DNA from 2 places in the Megamonas sp. Calf98-2 genome. Region 1 is predicted to be linked to the other one. Evidence: riboswitches for the same ligand, from Rfam matches in the RefSeq annotation. Region 1 holds a riboswitch; the other holds the start of a gene.
What was found. A riboswitch is a leader RNA that binds a small molecule or an ion and turns the genes downstream of it on or off. The one in region 1 is predicted to bind cobalamin.
Positions count from the first base shown of each region.

Region 2: linked by a shared signal. The riboswitch ahead of BMX03_RS02325 (sirohydrochlorin cobaltochelatase) and the one ahead of BMX03_RS05085 (MotA/TolQ/ExbB proton channel family protein) in region 1 are both predicted to bind cobalamin.

Region 1 covers NZ_FOCY01000012.1:48,939-57,204, forward strand. The annotation lists gene BMX03_RS05060 (glycogen/starch/alpha-glucan phosphorylase) at 1-384, opposite strand, end outside; gene BMX03_RS05065 (cupin domain-containing protein) at 682-996, opposite strand; gene BMX03_RS05070 (hypothetical protein) at 1,295-1,633, shown strand; gene BMX03_RS05075 (energy transducer TonB) at 1,725-2,558, opposite strand; gene BMX03_RS05080 (ExbD/TolR family protein) at 2,558-2,971, opposite strand; gene BMX03_RS05085 (MotA/TolQ/ExbB proton channel family protein) at 2,968-3,576, opposite strand; cobalamin riboswitch at 3,697-3,871, opposite strand; cobalamin riboswitch at 4,019-4,191, shown strand; gene BMX03_RS05090 (hypothetical protein) at 4,404-4,805, shown strand; gene BMX03_RS05095 (TonB-dependent receptor) at 4,835-7,132, shown strand; gene BMX03_RS05100 (ABC transporter substrate-binding protein) at 7,202-8,266, shown strand, end outside.
Region 2 covers NZ_FOCY01000005.1:477-8,742, forward strand. The annotation lists gene BMX03_RS02315 (MotA/TolQ/ExbB proton channel family protein) at 1-303, shown strand, start outside; gene BMX03_RS02320 (ExbD/TolR family protein) at 306-725, shown strand; cobalamin riboswitch at 789-969, shown strand; gene BMX03_RS02325 (sirohydrochlorin cobaltochelatase) at 1,188-2,195, shown strand; gene cobI (precorrin-2 C(20)-methyltransferase) at 2,368-3,075, shown strand; gene BMX03_RS02335 (ABC transporter substrate-binding protein) at 3,096-4,058, shown strand; gene BMX03_RS02340 (FecCD family ABC transporter permease) at 4,071-5,096, shown strand; gene BMX03_RS02345 (ABC transporter ATP-binding protein) at 5,098-5,892, shown strand; gene BMX03_RS02350 (ABC transporter ATP-binding protein) at 5,912-6,775, shown strand; gene BMX03_RS02355 (ABC transporter permease) at 6,778-7,515, shown strand; gene cobO (cob(I)yrinic acid a,c-diamide adenosyltransferase) at 7,567-8,106, opposite strand; gene BMX03_RS02365 (cobalamin biosynthesis protein) at 8,132-8,266, opposite strand, start outside.

The sequences.
Region 1 (8,266 bases):
GTAATTTAAACCTACACCATCGCCAGATAAATTTAAAGTTGCAATAGAGTCTAAGAAACAAGCAGCAAGTCTTCCAAGACCACCATTACCTAAAGATGGTTCGAGTTCAATTTCTTCTATATCATTTAATTTTTTGCCATTATCAGCAAGTAATGTTTTTATTTCATCATAAATACCTAAATTTATTAGGTTGTTAGATAATAATTTACCTATTAAAAATTCAGCAGAAATATAATAAAGTTTACGAGGGGTTGAAGTTGGTTTTCTGTCATTGCTTAAATTTTTTACTAGCATTAATAATCCAGTATACAATTCTTCATTTGTACAATCTTCAATTGTTTTATTAAATTGAGTTTGTAAAATATTAGTTAATTTAGTTTGCATATTTGCTACTCCTTTAATATTAAACTTTGATTATGCACCACTATATTTAGATTAGAGAATAAGCAATATTTTGTAAAGGTTATTCTCAAGTTCTATATTATAATATATAGTGTCAATACTTAAGGTTTTTTCTAAAGAGTAAGAAAAAAGAATTAATTACATATATTAAATATATAGATATTAAAAGTTTAAATTTCTTTAGAGTAGATAATAAAAACTGCACTTCTAAAATTATATTAGGTTAATTTTAAAAATGCAGTTTCTGGTTTATAAATTTAATTTTATCTGGAATTTTTATTATTTTAATTGCAAATATTCTTCATCAGTTACAGGTTCAAGCCATTCATTAGAGCCACCAACAGCAGGAACTTCAATAGCTAAATGAGAAAAGAAACTATCTTTTGTAGCACCATGCCAATGTTTTACTTCTGCAGGAATATTGACAACATCACCAGCTTTTAATTTTTGAGCAGGTTTTCCCCATTCTTGATAATATCCTTCGCCAGCTGTTACTAATAATATTTGACCGCCTTTATGATGAATATGCCAATTGTTGCGACAAGCAGGTTCAAAAGTAACGTTACCAATAGAAACACCTGTAGTAGTAAGCATATTCAAATGAGCTTGACCAATAAAAAATTTACTGAATTGTTCTGGTAATTTATCTCCTAATGGAAAAATTAAAGAATCGCTAAATTTTTTAATGTAGACATATTATTACCTCCAAATAAATATTTTTCTATATATTGTTATACTACTTGGAGTGAACTTCAAGTCAAGGTTTTAAATAAAATATTGTGCATATTAAAATAGATTTCTCATTTGAAAAAGTATTTTATCTATGATAAAATATCTATAAAGTTCAGTTTTCCGAACTAATGGCTTTAATATTTAAAGGTATGGTGATATTATGGCAAATTTGAATAATTTCATGTTTAAGGTAAAAGATTATAATAAAAATAAATCAAATAATATTGTAAATAGTAATATTACTTTTAATGAATATGCAGATAAATGGTTAAAAGAATATCGTTTACAGATAAGAAAATTAGATTTGCCTATAGTTATTAATAATATAAATATTGGTAAATATTATTTTGGTCAAAAGAGACTAAAAGATATTACTTCTTTGGATTATCAACAATTTTTGATGAATTACTCTTTAGGGAGAAAGAAATCTTCTGTAGAACAGGCGAATTCAATTATTCAAAGTTTATTAAAATCGGCATTAAATAAAAAAAATATATAATTATTAAATTTTTAGTTGTATTAATTTATTTATTAATTAAGACTAAATTCTGTATAGTGCAGAATTTAGTCTATTTTTTTATATAGATATTTTATTTTAATTGAAATGTAAATGGTTGAGTAGCATAACATCTAACATCTTGTCCGTTAGTATTTTTAGCTGGTAAAAATTGCCATTTATATGCTGTATTTAAAGCAGCTTCATCAAGTGCAGAACTTCCTGAAGAAGAAATTATTTCAGCAGATTCTATACTACCATCTTTACCAATAAGAAAACGTACTATGGATACGCCTTCAATTTTATTATTGCGTTCTTTAATAGGATACTTTGGAGTAGGACTTTTTACTATTCTGGGAGGAATTGCAGGGTTACTGTAAACATTATCATCGCTATCTCCTACACCAGAACCACTGCCTGATCCAGAACTTTCACCATCACCTGTTCCTTCACTAGAGCCAGAGTCTGTACCAGTTCCATTACCAGAACCTGTATCATCATTAGTATTTATAGTAGCATTATTACCATTATGATGATTAGAATGTTCAACATTATTATTTATTGGTGGAGCAATTACTGCTTCCTCTGTGCTTATTTCATGTTTTTCCACTTTTTCTTGTAATTCTTGAATTTGTTCATAAGTTACATTAGTGGTAGCTATGTCAGAATGTTGTAAAATACTATCTGGAGTTATAGGAGCTTGCTCTACTGGCGCAGGCTCTAAAGGTGGTGTATAAGTAGAGTCTGTGATATTCGCTGATGCACTGCCTCCACCACTTCCGCTTACAGAAGTTATTTCCACAATTTCATCATATTGTGGTAGAGTAGTGAATTTTAATAATCCAGTGATAGAAATAAAAAGAAATATAAATATGTGAAATAAAAATGAACCAATTATACTGATTTTCTTTCGTTTTTGTTCATCCATTAATTACCACCCGCTCCATTTGTTGCTAAACCAAAACGAGTGATACCAGCTTTTTTTAATGTATCAATAAAAGAAACTACTTTGTCATAATTAATATCTTTATCTGCTCGAATAATAATAGCAAATGATGGATTATTTTTTTGCTCTTTAGTTGCTTGCATTAATAATGTTTGAATATCTGTTTGTTGGTCTTCTAGATAAATACTACCATCATCCTTTAGGGTTACCGTAAAATTAGTTTTGTTATCAATAGTAGCAGAAGTAGCTTGTGGTAAATTTACAGGAATAGTTTTTTGTTCTACCATGTACATCGTACTAAGCATAAAAAATACCAATAAAAAAAACATAATATCAATCATTGGAATGATATTTAAATCAGGTTGTTTAGTCTCACGATAATTTCTTAATTTCATTTATTAGCACCTCTGACTTTAGCCTCAGATAAAGCAGAAAAACATTGTTCCATATTAGTGATAATATTGTTCATTTTATGTGAGAGATAAGAATGAACACATAAAGATAAAATTGCCACACAAAGACCAGAAGCTGTAGCAATTAGAGCTTCACCGATACCACCTGTAATGGCCATTGGTTGGCCAGCTTGAATATTAAAAATACTAAATGTGGTAATCATACCAACAATAGTTCCTAAAAGTCCTAAAAGTGGAGCTAATGTGGTAATTACACTTAAATAACTTAATTTTTCACGTAAACGAGACATTACAATATTACCCTTCATTTCCATAAAAGCCTCAGTACGTTCTACTGTAGGCAAAGGACTTGCTTGAGTTAGAATATTAGCACAAGCTCCTTTATGTGTTTTAGCAAATTCAAAAGCTTTTTCTAGCGTTTCTCCAGATAGAATATCGCAATATTGTTTAGTAAATAAATGACCAGAATCAATAGATTTATAAAACAGATATCGTTCAATAGCAATAAAAATAATAACTAGTGAACAAATAAGTAGTGGATACATTACTAATCCACCTTTTTCAAAATACATTAATACATCAGACAAAATATTACCTCCTAAAAATAAAAATACCTTCCTAACCTGAAAAGAAAGGAAGGCATAAATATATAAAATAAATTTAAATTCAGCAATATTATATATTTTCCTATCCATGTCACTCGCAGGAATCGGAAAGATAATATAGGCAGTTCTTCTGGCTTGGAGTCATTGCATAATTTCGCCTTCCCAGTTTCCCAGTGACATAAATGAAATATAGCTCGTCCTTACAGCGGCGGGACCGCATCGGCTTATACCGATTTCTCTATTAAGTACAAAGTACACCTAAATTATGAATTATTCATTTGTTGCATAGAAGTATAGCATTTTTTATAAAAAAAAACAATAGTATTTGGTAAAAGATTAAAATTAGATTAAATTTTTATTGACATTAACTATATTATCATTTATAATGCAAAATTGTAATAGATAAATACAATCTATGAAAAGATAAATATAGATAAAGTTAGGTGTAGCAATACTTAATAGAGAAACAGGTGTGAAACCTGTGCTATCCCGTAGCTGTAATGTGGAGCGAGTCTTAAATATGTCACTGGGAAACTGGGAAGGCAAGATGAGCGGTGAAGCAGAGCCAGAAGAACTGCCTAATTTTAGTAGCCAATAAAAGTTACTGCGAGAGACGGTATGGTGAAGAATATGTATAACTATACCTTTTTGCTGTATGCAAAAAGGTATTTTTTACTTATAAATAAAACCTTTCTGTATTTTAAGCAGAAAGGTTTTTTATTTGGTTCGTTATTAAATATTAGAATATTTTTGATGATAATATTTGATAAAGCACCATAATAATTAATTAAATAGAGAGGAGGATATTTTTGAAAAGACAAGTATGTATTATTTTTTTATTATTGATAATGATTTTTCCAACAGTTAGTTTTGCAACAGAAACTTCATCAGATACTATGATTTTAGAATGGAAAACTTATAAAGTATGGAAAGATGGAGAAAATTTATGTATGAGTGGAGAATTTGAGAATTTACGAAATGATTTGAAAATTACTAGATTAAATAATTTCACAGCTATTATTACATTTATGAATAATGATGGAACTTCTTATCAATATGTAGGACAACCAGAAAAAATGCCTATGTGCAAGATAGCACCAAATAGTAAAAAAAGAATTACTTTTAATTTAGGTAAATTTGATGGTAATTGGACTGATTGGAATGTAGATGCTATTTATAATTTTTCTTATATAAATGGAGTAAATTTTTGAAATATTAATTAAGAAAGTCAGGTTTAAAAATGAGATTAAAAAAACAATATCTAGCAGCTGCTGTAACTCTTGGTATTATGAATTGGACAACATATTCCGAAGCGGCATTTGATGAAAATTTAAATGAATATACTTTAGATGCTGTAGTAGTAGAAGCGGATGCTACAAAAGATCAATTTGGTAATACTATTACAGAACAGTCTTATTATCGTACAGGTGGAGATGTTAAAGTAATTACTCGTGAAGAAATTGAAAAACGTCATTATCAAGATTTAACAGATGCTATTAAACGTATACCTGGTGTGACTTTTCAAAACCCTGGATATAGGGGCGGAGAATATGGCTATGCACCATATAATAATAGTTTATCAATTAATGGTGATTCTCGTGTAGTTGTTTTAGTGGATGGTCGTCGTGTTGATAATGCTACTAGTACTCGTTTTGGTAGTTCTAATGCTAGTGGGACTAGAACGATGGTTGATTTAAATCAAGTAGTAAATATTAATAATGTAGAAAAAATTGAAGTAATTAAAGGTCCTGGCGCTTCAGTTTATGGAGCTGATGCTACAGGTGGAGTAATTAATATTATTACTCGTAAAGGAGCAGATGAAAATCAAGGAACTATTGATCTTTCTACTGGTTCATGGAAAAAACATAATTATAATGTAACTTATTCTGGTTCTGCTGGTGATGATAAATCATGGAAATATTTTATATCATTGGATCGTGAAATGTCTGGCGATACAAAATATAAAGATGGTCTTACTGGGGGAAATTATACTTATAGGGGTACAGAATTTAAAGAAGAAGGCGCTAATATACGCATAGATAAAGATTTTAGTGATACAGAAAACCTACGTATTTGGTATAATCATAGAAATGGCAAAGATGGCTATCCAATTACTGCGCCGGATTATCGTTTTTGGAATGAAACAGAATGGAATAGAATTATTCAAGATACCGAAGATGGTAAATTTGGTAATACTACGAATCCAGGTTATAGAAATTTATTTGTATTAGATGCTTTGAGTGGTTCATATAATGCTTTTCGTAATAATGATATTGATATTACATATACATTTGATAAAGGAAATGGTATGGAAAGCTTTATTCGTTTTTATGATCAAGATCATCATTATTGGGGTGTTGATAGATATCCAGATTGGGTAGCAGATGATGGTAGTTTTGTGCCATTTCCAGGCTCTCCTGCTTGGGATGATTTTATAAATAATTATCAATTTAGTAAAACAGGTCCTACTACTTTATATAATGAAAAAAATCAGGGATTACAGCTTCAATATGGTAAATCTATAGATAATAATGATTTATTATTTGGCTTAACTTATGACAAAGCTAAAACTTATACTAAAAGTTTAAATAGAAAAGATAATACGTGGAAAACTACACATGTAGAAAGAGATAGCATTTTAGGATTTGTGCAAGATAAAATACATTTATCTGATAAATGGGATATAACACCAGCTATTCGTTATTCTAATTATAGTACTTTTGATAAAACAAATGATGCTGGTACAGTATCTCAAGGTAATACTTCATCAATAATTTTTACACCAACAATTAATACACAATATGCTTTTGATGATACAACTAGTGCATATTTAGGATGGGCAAGTGTATATAGACCAATAAAATCAGCAGATTATGGAAAAGATACACCAAATGGAGCTCCTTTAAAAGATGAAGAAGGAGATGTATGGACGTTTGGTGTACGCAAAGATATTGATGATAAAACGAGTGTAGCACTTCATTATGATTGGACTGATATGGATAATGCTATTACTAATTATTCTGTATGGTCTGACGTTGACAAAGATTTTGTGAATAAAAATGTTAATGCACAAGAAACTAAAAAGTCTATTAATTTAACAATGGACCATCAATTTGATGATCATTGGAATTTGAGCTTAGCATATAGTCATATGAAAGATGAGTGGAAAGCAAAAGACGGTATGCAGTTTGACCCAGATATTAATTTAGATGATAATTCTAATGTTAATACAATGATAAATGCTTTACGTCCGGCGAATCATTATATTGCTAACTTATCTTATGAAAATGGTAAATGGTATACAGGTTTATTAGCTAATTATTATACTGGTATGGATACAACAGCATTCACAGATAAGCATTTCTTTGTACTTGATTGGAATTTAAATTATGAAATTAATGATGATACAACAGCATATGTAACTATTACTAACTTAACTAATGAAGCATATGAAAATGCTTATAGTGCATATAATGGAATTGGCGCAGCACCACAACCTGGTCGTTGTTATATGGTAGGTATGAGATATAAATTTTAATTAAGTTTAATATAAGAAGAGTATAAAGTACACATTTAGTGTACTTTATACTTTTCTATAGAGGTTTTTATGAAAAATATTATATTTATAAATTTAATGGTATTGTTGATAATATTATCAGGTTGTAGTCCTGTTATAAAAGAAAATGCAGATACTATACAGTTGTGGGAACAAAAAAAGTCTCAGTTAAATATATCATATAATGAAAATAATTATCCAATAAAAATAAAAAATATAAACTCTAAAAATGAAGAATTTGAATTAACATATAAAAAACCACCTCAAAAAGTAGTCGCTTTTTGGCAAAACTCTGTAGAAACATTAATTGCTTTGGGTGTTGGTGATAGAATTGTGGCAGGAACAGGTATTCCTGACAAGAAATATCTTCGACCTGAATATCGAGAAGAATATAGTAAAATCCCTTATACTGGATTACAAAATTTAGATATAGAAACTATAACAATGTTAGAGCCAGATTTTATTTTAGGTTGGTATTCTACTTTTGCACCAAAAGTGGCAGGAACTACAGATTATTGGAATAGTAGAACTGTAAATACATATATAGCTAAATCATCTGCTCCAACAAAATCTATAAATGATAATATATTAATAAAACCTAAACATAGTTTAGATGAAGAATATCAATATATTTTAGATTTGGGTAAGATATTTGATCGTAAAGATAGAGCTAATGAATTAGTTGGACAGATGAAAAAAGAAATATCTTTTGTTACAGAGCATACTAAAAATATAAATAAAAAACCTAGAGCAATTATTATTGAGTTTTTAGGAAAAGATATTTCTGTATATGGAGAACGAACTTTAGCTGGTGATATTTTACAACGAGTTAATGGTGAATTATTGGAACCTAATGTAGAGCGTTTTAGTTTTGAACAGTTAATTGATTTAGATCCAGATGTAATTTTTATCGTTATTACTGAACAGCACTATGGTGACGAACGTATGTATTTAGATAGAATTTATCAAAATAAGGCTTTACAAGGATTAAAAGCTGTAAAAAATAAAAGAATATATCCTGTACCTCTTTATGCAATATATAGTCCTGGTATTAGAGCATATGATGGTATAAGAATAATGGCACAAGGTTTATATCCAGAATTATATAAGGAGAAG
Region 2 (8,266 bases), on a different contig from region 1:
TCTAAATTTAGAGAAAGACTTTATTATTTAAATGTAATTGTTACTATGGCTCCTTTATTAGGTTTATTGGGGACAATAATTGGTATGATTTCAGCTTTTAGCGTATTTAATTTAGAAGAAGGTCAAGCTATTGCTATCACTGGGGGTGTAGGTGAAGCATTAATCGCAACAGCTACAGGACTTTGTGTAGCTATTGTTTCTTTGGCTATTCATGCATATTTTGTGCAGAGAATAGATCGTATCGTAACTGATATGGAACAGGCTTTTTCACTAATTGAAGGTTATATAACTAGAGGTGAATAACAATGCGTTTAAAAGATAGAAGAGCGTTTTCTAAGCCTGAAGTCATGATTATACCAATGATTGATATTATGTTTTTCTTATTGGTATTTTTTATGCTCAGCACGCTATACATGGTGGATTTAAAAACTATTCCTGTAAATATGCCTAAAGTGCAAAATGCCCAAAGTCAAACAAATGTTAATTATTTAGTCACGATGAAAGCTGATGGCACTTTGTATTTAGAAAATAAATTGATAGATGAAGATACATTACTTCAAGGTGCAAAAGAAAAATATGAAGAAAATAATAATTTTGCTGTAGTAATTCGTGCTGATGAAAATGTAGATTATGGAAAAATTATGGCATTATTAGATAAATTTAAAGCTGTGGGGATAACTAAATTTGGTTTGGCTACAGAGACTATGGTAGATGAACATAAATAATGTCTTGACAGATATACTCTTAAGTGTTATCGTAAAAATGAAATTATTTTTCTAACAATTTTATATTTATTGAGTGGAATAGGTGCCCCTTTTGGGCTTAATAGAGAAAGCAGTAAAAGCTGCTACGGTCCCGCCGCTGTGAAAGTGAGCAACTTCAAATTTATGTCACTGAGATATTTCTTGGGAAGGCTTGAAGAAGCGATGAACTTGAGTCAGAAGAACTACCTATTTGTCAATCACCGTTATGACCTGCGAGAGATAGGTAGGAGATTTATTATAGTAAACACTATCTCTACAAGAATATTTATTTTGTAGAGATTTTTTTTATCTATAAGCCATAATATTCTCATGGAAATAAGTGATACTCAATAATGACTTTATAATCGAATAGATGAAGTATTTAATATTTATTTAAATATCAAATTTAGGACATTATAAATAAATTAAGAGAGGAACGATATTATGAAATCTAATTGGAAAAAAATGTTAATCGCATCTATGGCATGTGTAGCTTTAACAGGAGTATCTGCAACATCTTTTGCAGCAGGATATAGTTTAAATCCAGAAGTAAAAACAGCAACTCCTGCACTTTTACAAGCTTCTGAAATCGGTGTACGTACATATAATACAACTGATGCAGAACTTCAAAAAGCTCCAAATAAAGATGCTATTGTAGTAATGAGCTTTGGTACAACATACAAAGATACTCGTGCAAAAACAATTGAAGCTACTGTAGAAGAAATTCAAAAAGCACATCCAAATACAAAAGTTGTATTAGCATTTACTTCTCATATTATTATTGACCGTGTAAAAGCAAATGAAGGTATTACTATTCCTACACCAGAAGAAGCATTGGCACAACTAAAAGCTGAAGGCTATAATCGTATAGCACTTACTTCCTTAGATGTTATTCCTGGTATGGAATATGCTTATAAAACAGCTGTATATGATATCTATAAAACACAATTCAAAAAAATGACTATTGGTACACCTCTTATGTATTGGATGGGTCAAGAAGGTCAAAGAGATGACGTTGAAGCAGTAATGCAAGCAATTGGTTCTCAAATGCCAAAATTAGGTAAAAAAGATGCAGTATTAGTGATGGCACATGGTACACCAGATCCATCTAATGCTTATTATTCTGTAATGCAAGATCGTTTAAATAAACTTTATGATGGTAAAGTAATGATTTATACAGTTGAAGGCTGGCCATCTCTTGAAGATATTATTCCTCAATTAAAAGCAAAAGGTATCAATCATGTTACAATGATGCCTCTTATGATGGTTGCAGGTGATCATGCAAATAATGATATGGCTGGTGCAGAAGAAGATTCTCATAAATCCATCTTAGAAAAAGAAGGTATTAAAGTAGACGCATACATTCATGGTCTTGGTGAAAACCAAAACGTTCGTCAATTATTTGTAGATAGAGCAAATGAAGCATGGAACGCTCTTGAAGCAGAAAAATAATAGATTTTGAATAAATCCTGTATGCTTGACGCTTTTATATGCCAAGTGTAAAATAAATAAGAGCATTATTTTATTAAGTAATTTAGTTTCTACTAAAATATGCAAAATGTAATACAGTAAGGTATGTGGCAAATTTTGTCACATACCTTTTTATGCAGGAGGATTTTTAATCATGGCAGGAACTTTTTATGGTATTGGTGTAGGTCCTGGAGACCCAGAATTATTGACAATGAAAGCTATTAAAGCTATTGAAAAAGCTGATGTACTCATTGCACCAAAAACAGAAAAAAAAGATGGTAGCGTAGCTTTAAGCATAGCTAAACCTTATTTAAAAGATGATATTGAAATTGTATATCAAGTTTTTCCAATGGTAGTTAATTTTGAAACTACTGATGCATGGCAGAAAAATAAAGAAGAGATTTTAGCTTTATTACAAGCTGGAAAAAATGTAGTATTTTTAACATTAGGCGATCCAATGTTTTACAGTACATATATTTATGTATATCGTCTTTTAGCAAAAGAAAAAGATATAAATATTGAAACTATCCCAGGTGTGCCAGCATTTTGTGCGATTGGTAGTAAATTAGGTTATCCTTTAGTTGAAGGCAATGATATCATCAGTGTAATTCCAGCAACTGCTGATAAAGAAACTATTGATAAAGCTTTAGCTGTTTCTAATAATGTGGTAATGATGAAAGTTTATAAAAATTATCCTGAAGTAGTAGATGCTTTAGCTGAAAATGATATGGTGGATAATGCTGTACTTGTAAGCCGTTGTGGTCTTCCAGATGAAGAAATTATAAATGATTTACAAGCTCAAAAAGATAAAAAATTAAATTATTTATCAACTATTTTGACTAGAAGGAGTAAAGGTATTTAATTGCCTTAGATAATGTTACTATGAAAAAATTAAATGGTTTGTTTTGTATATTAGCTTTAGTAATATGTTTTTCAGTAATATTAGTTGGTTGTGGTAGTCAAACAGAGGAAAAAAATGCTTCGAGTGGAACTGATAGTTATTTAACTATTACAGATGATGCTGATAGACAAGTAGTTTTGACGAAAAAACCAGAAAGAATAGTACCATTATCAGCATCTTTTTTAGAGCCACTTCATGCTGTTGATGGAAAAATAGTGGCTAGGGTATCAGCAAAAACAGGTATTCCCAAAGAAGATGAAAATCTACCACAAGTAGGAAATGTCTATAATATTAATATTGAGAAAGTAATAGAAGCTCAACCAGATTTAGTAATTGCTTATAAGGGTATGAATGATAAATTTGTATCTACATTTGAAGAAAATGGTATTCCTGTAGTTGTTCTTGAAATGCGTACGTATGACCAAGTAAAACATACTGTAGATGTTTTAGGACAGATTGCAGGAAATACCGATAAAGCCAAAACTTTGATACAAGATATGGATAATAAAATAGCAGAAATAAAAGCCAAATTGCCAAATGAACATAAACGTATAGCGATACTACATAGTACAGCTCAAAATGTAACTGTACAATTAGAAGGTAGTATTGCAGGTTCAACGGCAGAGATTTTGGAATTTGAAAATATTGCTAAGGGATTGACTCCACTAGAAAGCAATCCAACTTCTGCGCCATATAGTTTGGAAACATTAGTATCAGCAAATCCAGATGTTATCTTTGTTACAAGTATGGGAAAACTAGAAACTATAAAGAAATCTATGATGGAGAATGTAGAAAATAATCCAGCATGGCAGACTCTTCCAGCAGTAAAAGAAAAGAAAGTATATTTCTTGCCACAGGAATTATTTTTACTAAGTCCAGGCATTCATTATCCAGAAGCGGTTGAAGCTATGGCTAAGCTTGTTTATCCAGATAAATTTAATTGATGGTGAATTGATATGACTATGCAAAAACAAGAAGTTTTACAAACCACAAAATTTGGCATAGCGATTAATAAATGGCGAATACTAATGATGATAGTATTCGCCATTTTAGCTTGCTCGGGCATTATATGCAGTATAATAAGTGGAGCAGTAGCTATTCCAATAAGTGAATTGAAAAATATTTTTATCGATGGTGTAAATAGTCCTCATCAGCAGATTTTATATAATATTAGATTGCCAAGAACGATAGTAGCAGGATTAGTAGGCATGAATTTGGCTATGGCAGGAGCTATTTTACAAGCTGTGATGAAAAATCCTTTAGCTGATCCACATATCATAGGGATTTCTTCTGGGGCAGGGCTTACAGGTATTTTAGTGATTGTATTATTTCCTGCTATGGAATATCTAATAACGCCTATAGCTTTTGTTGGTGCTATGATTGCAGCTATTTGCATTTATTTATTGGCATGGAAAAATGGTATAAGACCGTTGCGTATTATTTTAGCAGGGGTGGCAGTATCAGCATTTTTAGGTGCAGGTATTTCCGCTATTTTAGTTTTATATAGTGATAGAATACATGGTGCTTTGATGTGGATGGTAGGGGGCTTATCGGCTCGTTCATGGCCACATGTAGATATTATTTGGCCTTATGCTTTAATTGGATTTATTTTAGCAATGCTGGGTTCACGCCATTTGAATATTTTGCAATTGGGTGATGATATAGCAAAGGCTTTAGGAGTTAATGTAGAATTAACACGCATTTATTTGACTGCTATAGGAGCATTATTGGCAGCAAGTGCTGTATCTGTAGCTGGTTTATTAGGTTTTGTAGGACTTATAGTGCCACATACAGCTCGTTTGATTGTAGGTTCAGATTATCGCTACTTGATACCTTCGTCGGCACTTTTGGGAATAGCTGTAGTTACTTATAGTGATACTTTCGCCCGTGTAGCTTTTGCTCCACTGGAATTGCCTGTGGGAATTTTCATGGCGATATTAGGAGCTCCATTCTTTTTATTTTTACTTAGAAAGGAGCTTTGATATGGTTAATTTAAAAGTATCTGATTTAATGATAAAAATATATGATAAATTGATTTTAGATGGAATTAATATTGATTTTAAAGCTGAAAAAAAGACATCTATCATAGGGCCAAACGGTTGTGGTAAATCGACTTTATTAAAAGCTATCTCAGGATTAAATCGTCAATATAAAGGCGAAATCTTGATTGATGGAGAAAATATTTTGCATTTATCCAGAAAAAATCTAGCGAAGAAAATGGCAATATTACCACAGGGAGCGACAACACCAACAGATTTAACGGTAAAAGAGCTTGTGAGTTATGGCAGATTTCCTTATCGCTCCATGTTTAAATCATTGAATAGTAGAAAAGAGCAAGCGGTTATTGAAGAAGCAATGGAAAAAACACATATTACATCTTTTTCTCATCGCTTAGTCAGCACTTTATCTGGCGGTGAAAGACAGCGTACATGGATTGCAATGGCACTTGCTCAACAGCCAAAGATTTTATTATTAGATGAGCCAACTACTTATTTAGATATTGCTCATCAAATAGAAGTCATGCAGATAGTAGATGAATTGAATAAACGCGAAAAAATGACAGTGATTATGGTCTTACACGATATAAATCATGCTCGTATGTATGCTGATGATATAGTTATCTTGAAAGATAAACATGTATTTGAGCAAGGTGAGCCAAATACTGTACTTGATGTAGAAAATTTAGCTAAAGTATTTGGTGTGAATGCTAAGATGTATCAAAACTGTCAAAATCCAGAAGATAAAATAATTTTTCCAGTATCTTTAGTTAAAAATTAATATAATAAGGGGAATAAATATGCTTGAAATAAAATCCCTAAAGAAAAATTTTGTTTCTAAAAATAAACAAGGTAAAAATATAGAAAAAACGGCTGTAAGAGATTTAAATTTGACGATTGATGAAGGTGAAATCTTTGGACTTTTAGGGCCAAATGGAGCAGGTAAGACGACAACTATTCGCATGCTTACCATGCTTACAAAGCCTACAGCTGGAGAAATTTTATATAAGGGAAAAGATATATTCAGCGACGAATTAAATGTAAAAAAATATATAGGAGTAGTACCGCAACATATAAATTTTGATCAGGATTTGACTGTTTGGGAAAATATGGAATTGCATGGAAGATTGCATCACATTCCCAAAAGTGAGCGCCATGCTCGCATTGAAGAATTATTAAATTATGTAGAGCTTCAAGATAGAGTTAATGATAAAGTAAAAAGTTTATCTGGTGGTATGAAAAGGCGTTTATTGATTGTGCGAGCTTTGATGCATAATCCTAAAATCTTATTTTTAGATGAGCCAACGGTGGCTTTAGACCCACAGGTGCGCCGACGTATTTGGGATTTAATACGTCGATTGCCAAAAGATGGTGTTACTGTAGTTTTGACTACACATTACATTGAAGAAGCAGAAAATCTATGTAATAGAGTGGCTATTTTAAATAAAGGTAGTTTAATAAAATTGGATACGCCAAAGGCTCTTTGTGAGCAAATTGGCAAATATGTTGTAGAATGGGATAGCGAAGAGTCTAGAGAGTATAAATTTTTTAATTCTCGTAAAGAATGTGCTGATTTTGCTGGAACTTTAGATGTAGCGACAACTATACGTCATTCCAATTTAGAAGATGTCTTCGTAGAATTGACAGGAAGGACGGTGAGCTGATTATGCTATATGATATTTGGACTGTTTTTTGGCGAGACTGGGTAGTATTGAAACATCGCATGATAAAATTCATCTTAAGCCGTATGGTGGCACCTATTTTATATATGGTGGCTTTTGGCTGGGGTTTAGGTAGAAGTATTAATACAGGGACTGGTTCATATTTAGATTTTTTAGTTCCAGGGATTTTGGCTTTAAATTCTATGAATATAGCTTTTAATAGTTTGACTCCTGTACATGCAGAGCGTATATACCATAAATCTTTAGAGGAATATTTAGTATCACCTATTCGACCAATAGCTTTTGTAGCAGGAAAGATTTTAGCTGCTGTGCTTCGTGGTATGATTTCTTCGGCTATTATCGTTGTTTTAGCTTATTTATTTGGTGCGAAATTTGCGATTACGCCATTATTTATAATTGTATTGATTATAAATTGTATTATCTTTGCTGAAATTGGCTTTTCAGCAGCAATGATAGTACAGACTTTTGAAGATATGGCAAGATTTAATACGTATATTTTATTGCCGATGTCATTTTTATGTGGCACATTTTTCTCTACGGATAAATTGCCATTATTACTGCATTATTTTATTGAAGCTTTGCCACTGACACATACATCAACTTTGTTGCGTGCTATCACACATAATCAAGAGATTTCTATATTGTCTATTGGTATTTTATGTTTATATATGGTTGTATTATTTATTATTTGCAATCGCATTTTAGGTAAGATAAAAAATTAAAAAATGCACTCCAATAGGAAAACTTTCCTTGGAGTGCATTTTTGTTTAAATTTAAAATTCAATACCTTTTTGGGCTTTGATGCCTTCTTTATAAGGGTGTTTGATTTCTTTCATTTCCGTTACTAAATTAGCCTTTTGAATGATTTCTTCTTTGGCATTTCGTCCTGTCATAACGAGATGTAAATCAGCAGGTTTTTCGGCGATTAAATCTAAGACATCTTTTAAATTGACTAAATCAAAATCAATAGCATAATTTATTTCATCTAAGATAATCATATCCCATTTATTGCTTATCATTTCCATTTTTGCTTCTTGAAGTGCTTTTTTAGCAGCTTCTTGATGGATTTTTATATCTGTATTGCCTCGGCGAGTAAAACCTTCACCACATTGTTTCACTGTGATATCTGGAGCAAATTTAGCTAAAGCTTTTAATTCACCATATTTCCAACTGCCTTTGATGAATTGGAGAATTAAAACTTTTAAGCCTTCGCCCCATGCACGGATTGCAAGCCCTAAAGCTGCTGTAGTTTTTCCTTTGCCGTTTCCAGTGTGAACGATTACTAATCCTTTTTTATATTGAGTATCTTGCATTATCTATTATTCACCTACTTATGATTTAGAGACTAAGTTCTTGATATTTTGTGATTACGATATAACCAATGCACATAATGATTAAAAATAAAGTAGAAACATTGTACATTAATTTTATGGTTTGTTGAATATGTCGAGCATTTAATTCATTGATAGCTTC